Regions from separate parts of the Bacillus sp. MBGLi79 genome, predicted to be linked through region 3. Evidence: riboswitches for the same ligand, from Rfam matches in the RefSeq annotation. Region 3 holds a riboswitch; each other region holds the start of a gene.

Region 1 (4,211 bases), 1.2 Mb from region 3:
TTCCGGCAAGCTTGCTCGTGTAACCGCTCAAGAAATGATACATCGCCTGTTCCTTCGTCAGTTTGCTGATCGGCGGCAGGACTCCGAAGGCATCAGCCGTCAAAAATACAATTGCAGACGGATGGCCTGCCATGCTTGGAGTCACGATGTTATCAATCATATGGATCGGGTAAGCTGCCCGCGTGTTTTCAGTATAGAAGGAATCATCATAATTGGCTTCACGTGTGTCTTCATCAACAACGACATTCTCGAGAACTGATCCGAAACGGATTGCGTTAAAGATCTGAGGTTCCTTCTCCTCGCTTAAGTGAATGCACTTAGCGTAGCATCCGCCTTCGATATTAAAGACGCCTGTATCAGACCAGCCATGTTCATCGTCACCGATCAGCTTGCGGTCAGCATCGGCTGAAAGAGTGGTCTTTCCTGTTCCTGACAGTCCGAAGAAAAGGGCGACATCACCTTTTTCACCGACATTGGCGGAGCAGTGCATGGATAAAATATCTCTTTCAGGCAGCAGGAAATTCATAATGGAGAAAATGGACTTCTTCATTTCTCCGGCATACTCTGTTCCCCCGATTAAAATCGTCCGTTTTTCGAAAGAGACAATAATAAACGTTTCGGAATGAGTGCCGTCTGTTTTTGGGTCCGCTTTGAAATGCGGAGCAGAAAGAATGGTGAACGGCTGCTCAACTGTTTTCTTATCATTGCCTTCCGGACGGATGAACAGCTGCCGCGCAAATAAATTGTGCCATGCGAACTCATTTACGACAGTGATCGGCAGCCTGTATTTCTCGTCTGCTCCCGCAAATCCTTCGAAAACAAACAGCTCATCTCGCTGTTTCAGGTAGCTGACAACTTTCGTATAAAGTCGATCAAACGCTTCTTCTGAAATCGGCTGATTCACCGGGCCCCAATCGATCTTATTTTTCGTGCTTTCTTCCTCCACGATGAATTTATCTTTAGGTGAACGTCCTGTGTAAGCGCCTGTTGTCGCGCGAACAGCACCCGTGGATGTTAAAATGCCTTCGTTTCGGGAGAGTACTTTTTCTGTTAGCTGTGCTGCTGATAAATTATGACGCACATTTGGACTTGTTAATAAGGCTTGTAAATCAGCGGTCAAATCAACTGAGTTCATATGAAACCTTCCTTTATCGTTTTTTGTGTTTTGCTAATTGTGAATTAGTATAACATATATTTTCAAATAGTCTATACTATTTATCATTTTTTGTGTGTGCATTTCCATTGTTTTCCCTCAATATAGGTGCCTATTTCTTCTGAATCATATTGACATTGCAAACCCTTTTACGATAAGATATTTCATTGAGCGGATACTCTTATCCCGAGCTGGCGGAGGGACAGGCCCTATGAAGCCCAGCAACCGGTTTCTCTGTTATTTATTATGTTGAACTGAGTGAGACAACCAAGGTGCTAACCTGTTGCAAGGTTGTATGATTCCTTGAGCGATAAGAGTGAAAGGCACAAAGACCAAACCCTTTCCTCGATGGAAAAGGTTTTTTTATTTCATAAATATGCCAATTAACATTCTCTAATATAACGTTACATTGTATAAGAGGGAGCGAGTTCCGTATCATATATGCAAGGTCTATCGGGAGACCTTGTGCAGGAGGAAGCAAATCATGAGTAAAAATCGTCGTTTATTTACATCAGAATCTGTTACGGAGGGGCATCCAGATAAAATCTGTGACCAGATTTCTGACAGCATTTTAGATGAAATTTTAAAGAAAGACCCTAACGCGCGTGTTGCTTGTGAAACATCTGTGACAACTGGTTTGGTTCTTGTCAGCGGAGAGATCACAACATCTACGTATGTTGACATTCCAAAAACAGTGCGCCAAACCATTAAAGAAATCGGATACACACGTGCGAAATACGGATTTGATGCGGAAACTTGTGCGGTTTTAACATCAATTGATGAGCAGTCTGCTGATATCGCAATGGGTGTAGACCAAGCGCTTGAAGCCCGTGAAGGCACAATGAGCGAAGAAGAAATTGAAGCGATCGGTGCTGGTGACCAAGGTTTAATGTTCGGTTATGCGTGCAACGAAACGAAAGAGCTTATGCCTCTTCCAATTTCACTTGCTCATAAATTAGCCCGCCGCCTAAGTGAAGTCCGTAAAGAAGATATTCTTCCGTACCTTCGCCCTGACGGCAAAACACAGGTAACGGTTGAGTACGATGAAAATAACAAGCCTGTCCGCATTGACGCGATTGTTATTTCAACTCAGCATCACCCTGAAATTACACTTGAGCAAATTCAGCGTAACATTAAAGAACATGTCATCAATCCGGTTGTTCCTAAAGAGCTGATTGATGAAGAAACAAAATATTTCATCAACCCAACAGGACGTTTCGTAATCGGAGGCCCTCAAGGGGATGCGGGACTTACAGGACGCAAAATCATCGTTGATACGTACGGCGGCTATGCACGCCACGGCGGAGGCGCGTTCTCAGGAAAGGATGCGACGAAGGTAGACCGTTCTGCGGCTTATGCAGCAAGATACGTTGCGAAAAACATCGTTGCGGCTGAGCTTGCTGATTCTTGCGAAGTACAGCTTGCTTACGCGATTGGTGTTGCACAGCCTGTGTCAATCTCAATCAACACGTTCGGTTCCGGAAAAGCTTCTGAGGAAAAACTGATTGAAGTTGTCCGCAATAACTTTGATTTACGACCTGCCGGCATTATCAAAATGCTTGATTTACGCCGTCCGATCTACAAACAAACTGCTGCGTACGGCCACTTTGGACGTCACGATGTTGACCTTCCATGGGAGCGTACAGACAAAGCGGAGCAGCTGCGTAAAGAAGCGTTAGGAGAATAATTTTATAGCCGCTTACTGGTTAAGCGGCTTTCCTTTTTTATCGTTGTATTCATGTTTATTTTTTTACATAACTGTGAAACCAAATACTATTCACAGCGTCTATAAATAGGGGTTCAATGATGACAATTTTAATTATGGAGGCAATACTATGTGTGGATTTGTCGGGGTTTTTAACAAGCATCCGTTAGCTCAAACCGCTGATCAAGAAGAACTAATCAAACAAATGAACCAAATGATCGTTCACCGCGGTCCTGACAGTGATGGATATTTCCATGATGAGCACGTCGGATTCGGATTCAGACGTCTCAGCATTATTGATGTAGAAAATGGCGGACAGCCTTTATCATATGAAGATGAAACATATTGGATTATCTTTAACGGGGAAATCTATAACTATATTGAACTGAGAGAAGAGCTTGAAGCAAAGGGGTACACATTCAACACGGATTCGGACACAGAGGTTCTTCTTGCGACTTACCGTCATTATAAAGAAGAAGCGGCGTCCAAATTGCGCGGTATGTTTGCCTTTCTGATTTGGAATAAAAACGATCATGTGCTTTATGGAGCAAGAGATCCATTCGGCATTAAACCGTTGTACTACACAACGATCAATGATCAGGTTTATTTTGCCTCAGAGAGAAAAAGTTTAATGGTTGCTCAGAATGATATTGAAATAGACAAAGAGGCATTGCAGCAGTACATGTCTTTCCAATTTGTTCCTGAACCAAACACGCTTGATGCCCATGTGAAAAAAGTAGAGCCGGGTTCACAGTTCACAATCCGCCCGGACGGCGATATCACATTCAAGACGTATTTCAAAGCGAACTTCAAGCCGGTTCAGACTGAAGAAGACAAGCTTGTAAAAGAAGTCAGAGACGCGATCTATGACTCTGTAAACGTTCATATGAGAAGTGACGTTCCTGTCGGTTCATTCCTGTCTGGCGGAATTGATTCTTCCTTTATTGTGTCTGTTGCGAAGGAATTTCATCCAAGCTTAAAAACATTCTCAGTCGGCTTTGAACAGCAGGGCTTCAGTGAAGTCGATGTAGCGAAAGAAACTGCAGCGGCGCTGGGCATTGAAAATATCAGCAAAGTCATTTCGCCTGAGGAATACATGAATGAGCTTCCGAAGATCGTATGGCATTTTGATGACCCGCTTGCTGATCCGGCAGCGATTCCGTTGTACTTTGTTGCAAAAGAAGCGAAAAAACATGTAACGGTTGCTTTATCAGGTGAAGGAGCGGATGAGCTCTTCGGCGGATATAACATTTACCGTGAACCGCTTTCGCTCAAACCATTTGAACGCATTCCGTCCGGCCTGAAAAAAATGCTTCTGCACGTTGCTGCCGTTATGCCTGAAGGGATGAGAGG
Region 2 (4,211 bases), 1.9 Mb from region 3:
CGCCGATCTCCTGACATGTCAGGGTGCTTTTGCTTGGAAATAAGCCGAGCTTCACAGCCAACGCCACAGCGGAACTTTCATTTAACGTTTCGTATAAAGGTGTTTTTGTGACTGCCATCATCATAACCTCCAATTATGTAATCACTTAATATGTGGCCGTAAAAAAGCCTCCTTCTCAGAGAGAAGGAGGCTTAACATCTATGTCCGCCTCTCTTATCTCTCAGATCAGATCTGAATGGAATTAGCACCGTGCCTTAAGAGACAAGCGTCTCGGCGCGAAAAAGATGCGCCCCATTTCACAATGGAATTACGGTCGGTTGCTGTTGGGGTCAAAAGGCCAAATCCCTCGCCCAACTCTCGATAAGAGAATATATTCATTTGTTAAACAATTCTAATTTATCAGTTGATGAACATACTAACAGGTGTTTTAATAAGTTGTCAATATATTTTTTAATATAAATCTTTTCTGATATCATCGAAAACAGGGATGCTCTCCCGCACCTCGACACTTTTATGAAGGTCGATTTCCGCACGGACTATGCCTTCCTCACGGCCGCCTTCAGCAAGTACACGCCCCCATGGATCAATAATCAGGCTATGGCCTGCAAATTCATTATCCGGATTTGAACCAGTGCAATTGCAGGCTGCGACAAAGCATTGATTTTCAATGGCACGGGCAATAAGCAGGCTTCTCCAATGATCAAGGCGGGGGAGAGGCCATTCCGCGGAAATAAACAGCACGTTGGCACCTTTTGTCGTATGTTTTCTGATCCACTCCGGAAAACGGATATCATAGCAGATCAATCCTGTGCTTTTGACGCCGTCAAGCTCAAAGCATCCATCTTCGGAACCGGCTGATAAATACAAATGCTCATCCATCAGCTGAAAAAGATGGGCTTTTCTGTACTCTTTAATGATTTGCCCTTCCTTATCCGCGATGTACATTGTATTATAAACATCAGAATCCTTTCTGACAGCGACCGATCCGGCGACAAGATGAACTCCATGTTTTTTTGCCGTTTTCTTCAGCCAGCTCTGAACAAAATGGCCGTCTTCATCAGCGAGTTCATCAAGATTGGCCAGATCATATCCGGTCGTCCATAATTCAGGCAGAACAAGAACATCAGCATGTTTGCTTTCTTTTTCGATCAAAAATTCAGCCTTTTTTATATTTTCCGAAGGTTTACCATATGAAATATCAAATTGAAGACAAGATATCGTCCATTTCATCTTTTTAACACCCCAAATTTTTCTTTACTTTTTTCATTTAACCATATATGATGATGGACTATCATTTCAAGATTTTTTTAGAAGGTGAGAATAGATGAAATTTGAACAGTCTCATGTATTAAAGGAATTGCCTAAACAATTCTTCGCTTCCCTGGTGCAGAAAGTGAACCGAAAGCTCGCAGAGGGACACGACGTTATCAATCTAGGACAGGGAAATCCAGATCAGCCGACACCGGAACATATCGTCGAGGAAATGAAACGAGCTGTTGCTGATCCTGAGAATCATAAATATTCATCTTTTCGCGGCTCATACAGCCTAAAGTCAGCGGCTGCTGCATTTTACAAAAGAGAGTACGGCATTGATCTGGATCCGGAAACCGAAGTCGCTGTTTTATTCGGCGGAAAAGCCGGTCTTGTCGAGCTCCCGCAATGCTTGTTGAATCCCGGTGATACGATCTTAGTTCCCGATCCGGGCTACCCTGATTACTGGTCTGGTGTCACACTCGCGAAAGCGAAGATGGAAATGATGCCGCTCGTAAAGGACAGGGCGTTTCTTCCCGATTACAGCAGCATCCCCGCTCAGGTGAGAGAACAAGCGAAATTGATGTATTTAAATTATCCGAATAATCCGACTGGAGCTGTTGCTACCTCTAAATTCTTTGAAGAAACCGTGAGCTTTGCAAAAGAAAACGGAATCTGCGTCGTTCATGATTTTGCTTACGGCGCTGTAGGGTTTGACGGCTGTAAGCCTTTAAGCTTTTTGCAGACTGAAGGTGCAAAGGATATTGGAATTGAAATTTACACGCTGTCAAAAACGTATAACATGGCAGGATGGCGGGTTGGCTTTGCCGTCGGAAACGCTTCGGTCATTGAAGCGATCAATCTATATCAAGACCATATGTTTGTCAGTCTTTTCAGAGCCACTCAGGAGGCTGCAGCAGAGGCACTGTTAGCTGATCAGAGGTGTGTGGCAGAGCAAAATGCCCGATATGAGAGCAGGCGAAACGCTTGGATTGCTGCATGCCGTGAAATTGGCTGGGATGTGACAGCTCCAGCAGGGTCATTTTTTGCATGGCTGCCTGTACCTGAAGGCTATACTTCTGAGAAGTTCTCAGACCTTTTGCTGGAAAAAGCGAATGTGGCGGTTGCAGCTGGAAACGGCTTCGGTGAATACGGAGAGGGCTACGTCAGAGTCGGACTTTTAACAAGTGAAGAAAGGCTCAAGGAAGCCGCTTATCGAATTGGCAAACTAAACCTGTTTACCCAAAAAACCATTGACAAGACCCTATAACGATGGGATAATTCAAAATAATTTATAAAATCTATATTTTCTTATCAAGAGCAGGCAGAGGGACGAGCCCGATGAAGCCCGGCAACCGACTTATAAAGCACGGTGCTAATTCTTGCAGCTAGCGGCTGAGAGATAAGATTCGGACGAGAAACGAAACCTCTTCAGACGCGATTGCAGTTTGAAGAGGTTTTTTGATATGGATGAAAATGAAAGGAGCTCTGGGATGAGTGAGTTATTAGCAACATATCTTCTAACAGAACCGGGAGCTGATACAGAGAAGAAAGCAGAACAAATTGCAACAGGATTGACAGTAGGCTCCTGGACTGATCTCCCTCTTGTAAAGCAGGAGCAAATGCAAAAGCACAAGGGGCGGGTGATAAATGTTGAGGAGAGAGAGGGATCTTCTGTATCAGAAAAACAAGCCGTCATCACAATTGCCTATCCTGAAATCAATTTCTCTCAGGATATTCCGGCTTTGCTGACAACAGTGTTTGGCAAGCTGTCCTTGGACGGAAAAATCAAATTAATCGATCTTCACTTCTCTGAAGCATTTAAGCGTGTACTTCCGGGACCAAAGTTTGGCGTATACGGCATCCGGAAGCTGCTGGGAGAGTTTGAAAGACCGCTGTTAATGAGCATATTTAAAGGTGTAATCGGAAGGGACCTGAGTGATATTAAAGAACAGCTTCGACAGCAGGCGCTTGGCGGAGTTGACTTGATTAAAGACGATGAAATTTTCTTTGAGACAGGTCTAGCGCCTTTTGAAACAAGAATTACAGAAGGAAAGCAAATATTAAAAGAAACGTATGAGCAAACCGGACATAAAACGCTGTATGCGGTGAATTTGACTGGACGCACGGCTGATCTGAAAGACAAAGCGAGACGTGCTGCCGAATTGGGGGCTGATGCGCTTTTGTTTAATGTCTTCGCTTACGGCTTGGACGTTATGCAAAGCCTTGCGGAAGATCCTGAAATCGCAATTCCGATTATGGCGCATCCAGCGGTCAGCGGGGCCTTTACATCTTCTCCGTTTTACGGATTTTCTCATGCACTTTTACTCGGGAAATTAAACCGATATTGCGGTGCTGACTTCAGCCTCTTTCCGTCTCCATATGGTTCGGTTGCGCTGCCAAGAGCTGATGCGCTGGCCATTCATGAAGAATGTGTGAGAGAGGATGCTTTTAACCAAACATTTGCCGTTCCGTCAGCAGGCATTCACCCCGGCATGGTTCCGCTATTAATGCGTGATTTCGGCATAGATCATATCATTAACGCCGGAGGAGGCGTACATGGACATCCGAACGGTGCCCAAGGCGGGGGGCGTGCGTTCAGAGCCATAATTGATGCGGTCTTAGAAGCCCAGCCGATTGATGAAAAAGCCGAACAATGCAAGGATCTTAAGCTTGCGCTAGACAAATGGGGAAAGGCTGAAGCCGTATGACGACTCGAAAACCTTTGATTATATGTGATTTTGACGGAACCATCACGATGAACGACAACATTATAAATATCATGAAAACATTCGCTCCGCCGGAGTGGGTGGAATTAAAAGACGGCGTACTTTCCAAAAAGCTGTCGATCAAGGAAGGTGTCGGGCGGATGTTCAGCCTGCTGCCCAGCCGTTTAAAAGAAGAGATTACAAGTTTTGTATTGGAAGATGCAAAAATCAGGGAAGGCTTTCGGGAATTTG
Region 3 (4,211 bases):
CTATCCTTTGGAAGGGACGGAAGACGCGGATTTGATCAATGCGGGGAAGGAAACAATTACCGAAGTGACGGGCGCTTCTTATTTTGACAGCGCTGAATCATTCGCGATGATAAGAGGCGGGCATATCGATTTGGCTATCCTTGGCGGAATGGAAGTTTCGGAGCAGGGTGATTTGGCCAATTGGATGATCCCGGGCAAAATGGTAAAAGGGATGGGCGGCGCAATGGATCTCGTCAACGGGGCGAAACGAATCGTTGTCATCATGGAGCATGTCAATAAGCATGGCGAATCAAAGGTAAAAAAAACATGCTCTCTTCCGCTGACAGGCCAGAAAGTCGTGCACAGGCTGATTACGGATTTGGCTGTTTTTGATTTTGTGAACGGCCGCATGACACTGACGGAGCTTCAGGATGGCGTCACAATTGAAGAGGTTTATGAAAAAACAGAAGCGAATTTCGCTGTAAGCCAGTCTGTACTCAATTCTTAATGGGAAGGTGTTTGACATGAGAAAACAAGTCGCCTTGGTGACTGGGGCTGCCGGCGGAATCGGATTCGAAATGGCAAGAGAATTCGCCCGTGAAGGCGCCAGCGTCATCGTTTCAGACCTCCGTCAGGAAGCATGCGAAAAAGCAGCCTCCAAGCTTGCAGAAGAAGGCTTTGACGCGGCGGCCATTCCGTGTGATGTGACAAAGGAAGCGCAAGTTGCTGATATGGTGGACGCCATCCAAAAACGATACGGCCGCTTGGATATTTTAGTGAACAATGCCGGTATGCAGCACGTCGCCCCGATTGAAGAGTTTCCGACAGAAACCTTTGAACAGCTGATCAAGGTTATGCTGACGGCGCCCTTTATTGCAATGAAGCATGTTTTTCCGATCATGAAAAAACAGCAGTATGGCCGAATCATTAATATCGCGTCTGTTAATGGCTTAGTCGGCTTTGCGGGAAAATCCGCTTATAATAGCGCCAAGCATGGCGTCATTGGACTCACAAAAGTCGGGGCGCTGGAAGGCGCGCCCCACGGCATTACAGTCAATGCGCTCTGTCCAGGTTATGTCGATACCCAGCTTGTCCGCAATCAGCTTAGCGATCTATCAAAAGCAAGAAATGTCCCTTACGACTCGGTACTTGAAGAGGTCATTTTTCCGCTTGTGCCGCAAAAACGGCTTCTTTCCGTCAAGGAAATTGCGGATTATGCCGTGTTTTTAGCAAGCGAGAAGGCGAAGGGCGTCACTGGGCAGGCTGTCGTTCTTGATGGGGGCTACACCGCACAATGACAGAAAAACACACTTGCTCCGAATGGAATCAAGTGTGTTTTTCTTTGCTTATTTCCAAACATCATTCGCGATCTCAACCACATGGCGGAGCTTCGCCCATTGCTGTTCTTCAGTCAGCTTGTTGCCTTCCTCAGTTGAAGCGAATCCGCATTGAGGGCTGAGGCAAAGCTGGTCTAAGCTGACATAACGGGACGCTTCTTCGATACGGCGTTTCACGTCATCCGGATGTTCAAGCTCACCGAATTTAGATGTCACTAAGCCAAGAACTAGCTGAAGATCAGACCGTTTTACATAACGGAGCGGCTCAAATCCGCCTGAGCGTGAATCATCATACTCTAAGAAAAGGCCGTCAAGATTCAAGCCGTCAAAAATGGTTTCGGCTGCTGCATCATAGCCGCCTTCTGCTGTCCAAGTGGACTGGAAGTTGCCGCGGCAAATATGCATGGTTACCGTCAAGTCATCCGGACGGTCTGCAATCGCGTCATTAATGGATTTCGCAAACAGCTGGCGAAGCTCGTCAGGCGTTGTTCCGAACGCTTCGATTTGTTTTAAGCCTTTTTCTGATAAGAAAACGGCCCATGCCGTATCATCAAGCTGGAGGTAGCGGCAGCCTCTGTCATAAAACGCTTGAATCGCTTTTTTATATGCTTTGGATACATCATGCTGGAAAAGGTGATAGTCGTTTTTATACGCATCCTTTTCCAGTTTTCCGCGGAAAAACAGCATATTCGGGCTTGGAATCGTCATCTTTGGCGTCGCGTCACCGGCAATGCTATGGAGAAATGAGTAATCTTCAAGCATTGGGTGAGTTGAAAAGTCGATATCACCTGTGACTTTAATGCCGCGTGCTTTTGTCTGTACGTTATGGAATTGAATGCCTTGCTCAGGAGTAAACGGCTCAACGCCATCTAAGTTTTCAAGGAAATCAAAGTGCCACCACGCTCTGCGGAATTCACCGTCTGTCACGACGTTCAGGCCGGTTTCCTTCTGTTTCTCCACAATGCGGATGATTTCATCGTTTTCGATCTGGCGAAGCTGCTCAGCCGTAATATCGCCGGCCGCTTTTTGCAGCCGCGCTTTTTTGACGGGCTCAGATCTCAGCAGGCTTCCGACTTGATCCGCGCGAAACGGCGGTTTTTTTCTTTGAAGTGATTGTTGTTCTGCGGGTGTTGTTTGTTGTGACATGTTGTCCATTCCTTCTTTCCATTCAAATATAAAAAAGCTCTTCCTTTGGATAAGGAAGAGCTTGCGTGACAATCTCAACCTTATCTTCAAGAGCAATCATTGCTCTAAAGGATTTAGCACCATTCTGTTAAACAGCGGTTGCCGGGTATCGCAGGGCCAGTCCCTCCACCTCTCTTGATAAGGAAAACCTTTTTATGAAATTTTCTGATATTATCTATTATTCACACATTTTCTATTTCTGTCAATGATAGATTATCTCCACACATCGTTGGCGATGTCGATGACATGGCGAAGCTTGGCCCATTGCTGTTCCTCTGTCAAAAGATTGCCTTCTTCTGTAGAGGCGAAACCGCACTGCGGGCTGAGGCAAAGCTGGTCTAAGCTGACAAAACGCGCCGCTTCATTGATACGGCGTTTCACATCCTCTGGATTTTCAAGCTCGCCGTATTTCGATGTGATCAAGCCAAGCACGATTTGCAGATCCTTGCGTTTCACAAAACGGAGCGGATCGAAGTTTCCGGAGCGGTCATCATCGTATTCCAAGAACAGGCCGTCAAGGTTTAAGCCGTCCAAAATCGTTTCCGCTACAGCGTCGTACCCTCCCGATGCCGCCCAGGTTGAGCGGAAGTTGCCGCGGCAAATGTGCATTGTGATCGTTAAATCATCAGGCCGGTCTGCCACTGCATCGTTAATCGTTTTGGCAAACAAGGCGGGCAATGTTTCTGGATCGCCTCCGAGCGCCCGGACAACCTCTCTGCCTTTTTCCTCAAAGAAGAGAGACCATGACGTATCATCAAGCTGGAGATAACGGCAGCCAACATCATAGAAGGCTTTGATTGCCTTTTTGTACGCTTGGGCCAAATCATGAAAATATTCCTCTTGATCGTTATAGATGCCTTTATCCGCCTTTTCGCCAAAAAACAGCATATTCGGGCTTGGAATCGTCAGCTTTGGTGTCGCGCCACCGGCAACTTCATGTAAAAATTGATAATCAGCAAGTGCTGGGTGGCTCGTAAAATCGAGTTTTCCCGTCACTTTGATGCTGCGCGCTTTCGTTTTCGCGTTATGGAACTGAATCCCCTCAGCCGGGATGAACGGCTCCACACCGTCAAGTCCTTCCAGGAAGTCATAATGCCACCAGGAACGGCGGAATTCCCCGTCTGTTACCACTTCAAGACCGATTTCTTTTTGTTTTTCCACGATGCGGGTGATTTCTTGATTTTCGATATCACGAAGCTGTTCCGCTGTCATCTCACCTGCCGCTTTTTTTTGCCGGACTTCTTTCACCGTAGCGGAACGAAGCAAACTGCCGACGTGATCGGCGCGGAAAGGTGCTTTGCGTTGTTTTTCTGTTTTTTGTCATGTAACATTCGTTTGTTGGACCATGTCATTCGCCTCTTTTTCTGAAATATTGAGCATGTAAAAAGCTCTTCCTTTGTGTAAGGAAGAGCTTGAACGATCAAATCTCCGCCTCATCTGCAAGAACGCAATGTTCTTAAGGATTTAGCACCATTCTGTTTGAAACAGCGGTTGCCGGGTATCATAGGGCCAGTCCCTCCACCTCTCTTGATAAGGTACAACTTCATATTTAAATTTCAATTATCTTAATATTATTACTTTTGGATCAATTGTCAATGCTTTTTAGAAAATACTTTCATCTTCATCGTTATATAAAACCATATCAAGCACGATCGCGATGGCAGTGCAAATCAGAACATCTTCCTCGTTTGCAATCTGCAAATGATAGGA
Region 4 (4,211 bases), 800 kb from region 3:
AAAGTGTGGTATCTTCTTATTGTAGTGCTGTAAAAAATGGAGGGATTCAATTGAGCATACCAAAAGATTTGCGTTACTCAGGAGAACACGAATGGGTAAAAGTTGAAGGAGAAAAAGCCAGAATCGGAATTACGCATTTTGCCCAGTCCGAGCTAGGCGACATCGTGTTTGTCGAACTTCCTGAAGTGGGCGCTGAAATCAAAGCGGACGAGCCATTCGGCAGTGTTGAATCCGTTAAAACGGTATCTGAGCTTTATGCGCCGATTAACGGAACTGTTGTGGAAGTAAACGAAGATCTTGATGACAGTCCGGAATTCGTCAACGAATCTCCGTACGAAAAAGCATGGATGATCGTCGTTGAGCCGACTGACGCTTCTGAAATTGAAAAACTGATGACAGCAGAGCAATACGAAGAGATGACACAAGAAGACTAAAACAGGATAGCCGTAAAAGCAATTGGACACGCTAACGTTATGGGAGGTGTCCAATATGGCTTTCGACAAACAAAAGCTCGATGTCACCAACGACGTGACAGGCCGCTTTCAAAATGGCCGGCTCTCGTTATATCATGATAATGAGATGATCGGCCAAATGACAAGCATGAATGAATATGAGCTTAAGTCCGGTTATTCCTTTGAAAATGAGAAGTTTTATAAGACAGCCGATGTGGTCTCTGGTGACGACGCAAAATATGTAGATTGTGACTACGAAAACGGCTGGTGTTAAATGTAGGCGGTGAATTTCACTGCCTTCTTTTACAATCTGAACGTTTCAAATTTGACGCGGCAGGTGAAGAAGATGGATGAGCTGGAAAAGGTTATGATTGTCGAGGGGAAATCAGATAAAGAGAAAATCGAAAGCGTCCTGAATGAACCGGTGCGCATTATCTGCACAAACGGAACAATCAGCCAGCTGAAGCTTGAGGAATTGGCTGACGAGCTTTATGATAAAGACGTCTATATATTAGTTGATGCTGATGAATCAGGCGAGAAATTGAGAAAACAGCTGAAGCGTGAATTTAATGAAGCCTGCCATCTCCATATCGACAGAGCCTATAAGGAAGTAGCGGCTGCGCCCAGGCACCATGTCGCCTCTGTATTGCTGCGTGCGAATCTGAATGTCCATACTATTTTTCTTGAAAGAAAGTCCCGAGGTGTATAGCATGAAAGAACTCCAAGAACACGAACTTGATCACATTGAAGATGATGTGTACCTTCTATATTTATATACTCCGTTTTGCGGCACCTGCCAGCTTGCAAGCAAAATGCTGACAGTGGTGAAAGAAATGCTGCCTGATGTCGCCTTCTATCAAAACAATGTCAATTACTCTCCGACATTTGCAAAAGCATATCAAATTGAAAGCGTCCCTTGTTTTCTGCTGTTTAAAGGCGGAAAGGTGGTCGAAAGAGGATATGCGTTTCATTCCGTTTCTTATTTATATGAGCTGATCAAACAAAAATCATCTTCCGCATCCCAATTATGACATATTTCTCAGCATATCCAACGAAATTGTCGTTCGTTTTATAAAGGGGTTCTTGCGACAGAGAGAGAAATGTGTATGTATGACCAACAAATAGGAGGTTGTACATATGGAGAAAGCGGAAGTTTTAGAAGATGAGTATCAGCATCTGTTTTTAAAACCCCTTTTGAATGCCTCAACATTGCTCATTACCTTTCAAGGAGAAGCAGAAGCCTTAACCGTCTCAATAAACGAACAGGGAGAAATGAAAAAAGTTTCTCCGCCCCAAACGTCCAACCTGACCTTTTACGGAAACCAAACGGAAATTATTGATTTATTGCACGGAGATATTTCCCTTCAGCACTTGATTCAGAGCGGAAGCCTCAAAGTAAAGGGGTCATTCAGGGCCCTGTTAAAGCTAGAAGCCATTCTCTGGCTGACAAATGGATTTTTTCAGAGGATTTCAAAGAATTGAAAAATAATAAATTATTATAATAGTAAAAGTTGTCATCATTTATTTTATTGACATTTAATCATTCGCCGTGCTATTCTACATTAAGAATTTCCGGACGAAAAAGACTATATATTTCTCTTATCAAGAGAGGTGGAGGGAAGTGCCCTATGAAGCCCGGCAACCATCAACGCTGTTGAAATGGTGCCAATTCACACGAAGCGTTCAGCTTTGAAAGATGAGAGAAAGGCATTTTATATAAGCCTTTCTGCTCAAGTGTGCAGAAAGGCTTTTCTTTTGCAGAAAAAACCGGAAGATTTCTTAGAATAGTGTTAAGGCAGGTGATTGCTTTGATCAATCTTCAGGATGTTTCAAAAGTTTACAAGTCGAAACATGGAGATGTCAATGCTGTCCAAAATGTCTCGCTTTCCATTAAAAAAGGTGAGATTTTTGGAATTATAGGATATAGCGGAGCTGGTAAGAGTTCCTTAATCCGTCTGCTGAACGGCCTTGAGAAACCAACCTCAGGAACCGTGGAAGTGGCGGGAACAAAGATTAATGAAGTAAATGGACGCGGTTTAAGAAAAGCACGCCATGAGATCAGTATGATTTTCCAGCATTTCAATTTGCTTTGGTCGCGGACTGTCAGAGATAATATCATGTTTCCTTTAGAAATTGCCGGGGTGAAAAAGAGCGAGCGGATCAAGCGCGCCAATGAACTGATTAAACTGGTAGGTTTAGAAGGAAAAGAAAAATCATATCCGTCCCAGCTGAGCGGCGGTCAGAAGCAGCGTGTCGGAATTGCCAGAGCGCTTGCAAACAATCCGAAGGTTCTCCTTTGTGACGAAGCGACATCAGCATTAGATCCGCAAACGACAGATTCAATTCTGGATCTATTGTCCGATATTAATGAAAGACTCGGTTTGACGATTGTGCTGATTACGCACGAAATGCATGTCATCCGCAAAATCTGCAACAGAGTCGCCGTCATGGAAAACGGTAAGGTGGTCGAAGAAGGCGAGGTTCTCGACGTCTTCAAAAATCCAAAGGAACAAATGACAAAACGATTTGTTCAACAGGTGACAGAGCCAGAAGAAACGAAAGAGACGCTTCAGCACCTTCTTGATGATACAGCATCAGGAAAAATGGTTCAGCTCACATTTGTCGGTGAGTCAGCTGAACAGCCTCTGATTACAGAGATGATCAGAAACTTCAATGTCAGCGTCAATATTCTGCAAGGGAAAATTTCGCAGACGAAGGATGGAGCTTACGGTTCACTGTTCATCCACATTGACGGAGACGAGGAAGAAGTGCAAAACGTGATCCGGTTCATTAATGACAAACAGGTGAAAGCAGAGGTGATCACGAATGTTTGAAAAATACTTCCCGAACGTTGATTTAACTGAATTATGGAACGCGACCTATGAAACACTTTATATGACGCTGATTTCTTTACTGTTTGCTTTTGTCATCGGGGTCATCCTCGGCTTGCTGCTCTTTCTGACGAGCAAAGGAAGCCTCTGGCAGAATAAAGCGGTCAACTCTGTGATTGCTGCCGTTGTTAACATATTCAGATCGATTCCGTTCCTTATTTTAATTATTTTACTATTAGGGTTTACGAAGTTTTTAGTCGGCACGATCTTAGGGCCAAACGCCGCATTGCCGGCGCTGGTTATCGGCTCGGCACCGTTTTACGCACGTCTTGTTGAAATCGCGCTGCGTGAGGTGGATAAAGGTGTGATTGAAGCCGCTAAATCAATGGGCGCGAAAACGTCTACGATCATTTTCAAAGTGCTGATTCCGGAATCAATGCCGGCACTTATTTCTGGCATTACGGTTACAGCCATCGCTTTGATCGGCTCAACGGCAATTGCCGGAGCCATTGGTTCAGGCGGCCTTGGAAACCTTGCGTACGTAGAAGGATATCAGTCTAATAACGCTGATGTTACCTTCGTTGCGACTGTGTTTATTTTAATCATCGTATTTATTATTCAAATCATCGGTGATTTAATAACAAATATTATAGACAAACGATAAGGGAGGATTTACATTGAAAAAGCTATTTTTAGGTGCATTACTGCTTGTATTTGCAGGAGTTATGGCTGCCTGCGGTTCGAATAACGGCGCTGAATCCGGCAAGAAAGAAATTGTCGTTGCAGCAACGAAAACACCGCATGCGGAAATTTTAAAAGAAGCTGAACCATTGCTGAAAGAAAAAGGCTATACGCTGAAAGTGAAAGTGCTTAGTGATTACAAAATGTACAATAAAGCTTTAGCTGATAAAGAAGTGGACGCGAACTA

The links. Region 3 has a riboswitch for S-adenosylmethionine ahead of C1T29_RS23370 (5-methyltetrahydropteroyltriglutamate--homocysteine S-methyltransferase). Riboswitches for the same ligand answer to the same signal wherever they lie in the genome.
Region 1: linked by a shared signal. The riboswitch ahead of metK (methionine adenosyltransferase) and the one ahead of C1T29_RS23370 (5-methyltetrahydropteroyltriglutamate--homocysteine S-methyltransferase) in region 3 are both predicted to bind S-adenosylmethionine.
Region 2: linked by a shared signal. The riboswitch ahead of mtnW (2,3-diketo-5-methylthiopentyl-1-phosphate enolase) and the one ahead of C1T29_RS23370 (5-methyltetrahydropteroyltriglutamate--homocysteine S-methyltransferase) in region 3 are both predicted to bind S-adenosylmethionine.
Region 4: linked by a shared signal. The riboswitch ahead of metN (methionine ABC transporter ATP-binding protein MetN) and the one ahead of C1T29_RS23370 (5-methyltetrahydropteroyltriglutamate--homocysteine S-methyltransferase) in region 3 are both predicted to bind S-adenosylmethionine.

Annotation. Positions count from the first base shown of each region.
Region 1 is NZ_CP026521.1:3,378,122-3,382,332, reverse strand. It holds gene pckA (phosphoenolpyruvate carboxykinase (ATP)) at 1-1,135, opposite strand, end outside; SAM riboswitch class I at 1,332-1,470, shown strand; gene metK (methionine adenosyltransferase) at 1,638-2,840, shown strand; gene asnB (asparagine synthase (glutamine-hydrolyzing)) at 2,989-4,211, shown strand, end outside.
Region 2 is NZ_CP026521.1:1,632,017-1,636,227, forward strand. It holds gene mtnK (S-methyl-5-thioribose kinase) at 1-118, opposite strand, end outside; SAM riboswitch class I at 211-367, opposite strand; gene C1T29_RS08295 (carbon-nitrogen family hydrolase) at 451-1,230, opposite strand; gene mtnE (methionine-glutamine aminotransferase) at 1,325-2,521, shown strand; SAM riboswitch class I at 2,560-2,660, shown strand; gene mtnW (2,3-diketo-5-methylthiopentyl-1-phosphate enolase) at 2,745-3,962, shown strand; gene mtnX (2-hydroxy-3-keto-5-methylthiopentenyl-1-phosphate phosphatase) at 3,959-4,211, shown strand, end outside.
Region 3 is NZ_CP026521.1:4,580,131-4,584,341, reverse strand. It holds gene C1T29_RS23380 (CoA transferase subunit B) at 1-487, shown strand, start outside; gene C1T29_RS23375 (3-hydroxybutyrate dehydrogenase) at 504-1,277, shown strand; gene C1T29_RS23370 (5-methyltetrahydropteroyltriglutamate--homocysteine S-methyltransferase) at 1,326-2,462, opposite strand; SAM riboswitch class I at 2,540-2,646, opposite strand; partial or broken gene C1T29_RS23365 (5-methyltetrahydropteroyltriglutamate--homocysteine S-methyltransferase) at 2,715-3,848, opposite strand; SAM riboswitch class I at 3,932-4,038, opposite strand; gene C1T29_RS23360 (LURP-one-related/scramblase family protein) at 4,104-4,211, opposite strand, start outside.
Region 4 is NZ_CP026521.1:3,775,978-3,780,188, reverse strand. It holds gene gcvH (glycine cleavage system protein GcvH) at 51-434, shown strand; gene C1T29_RS19315 (YusG family protein) at 490-726, shown strand; gene C1T29_RS19310 (toprim domain-containing protein) at 799-1,161, shown strand; gene C1T29_RS19305 (thioredoxin family protein) at 1,163-1,483, shown strand; gene C1T29_RS19300 (SCP2 sterol-binding domain-containing protein) at 1,590-1,934, shown strand; SAM riboswitch class I at 2,049-2,155, shown strand; gene metN (methionine ABC transporter ATP-binding protein MetN) at 2,261-3,286, shown strand; gene metP (methionine ABC transporter permease MetP) at 3,279-3,947, shown strand; gene metQ (methionine ABC transporter substrate-binding lipoprotein MetQ) at 3,961-4,211, shown strand, end outside.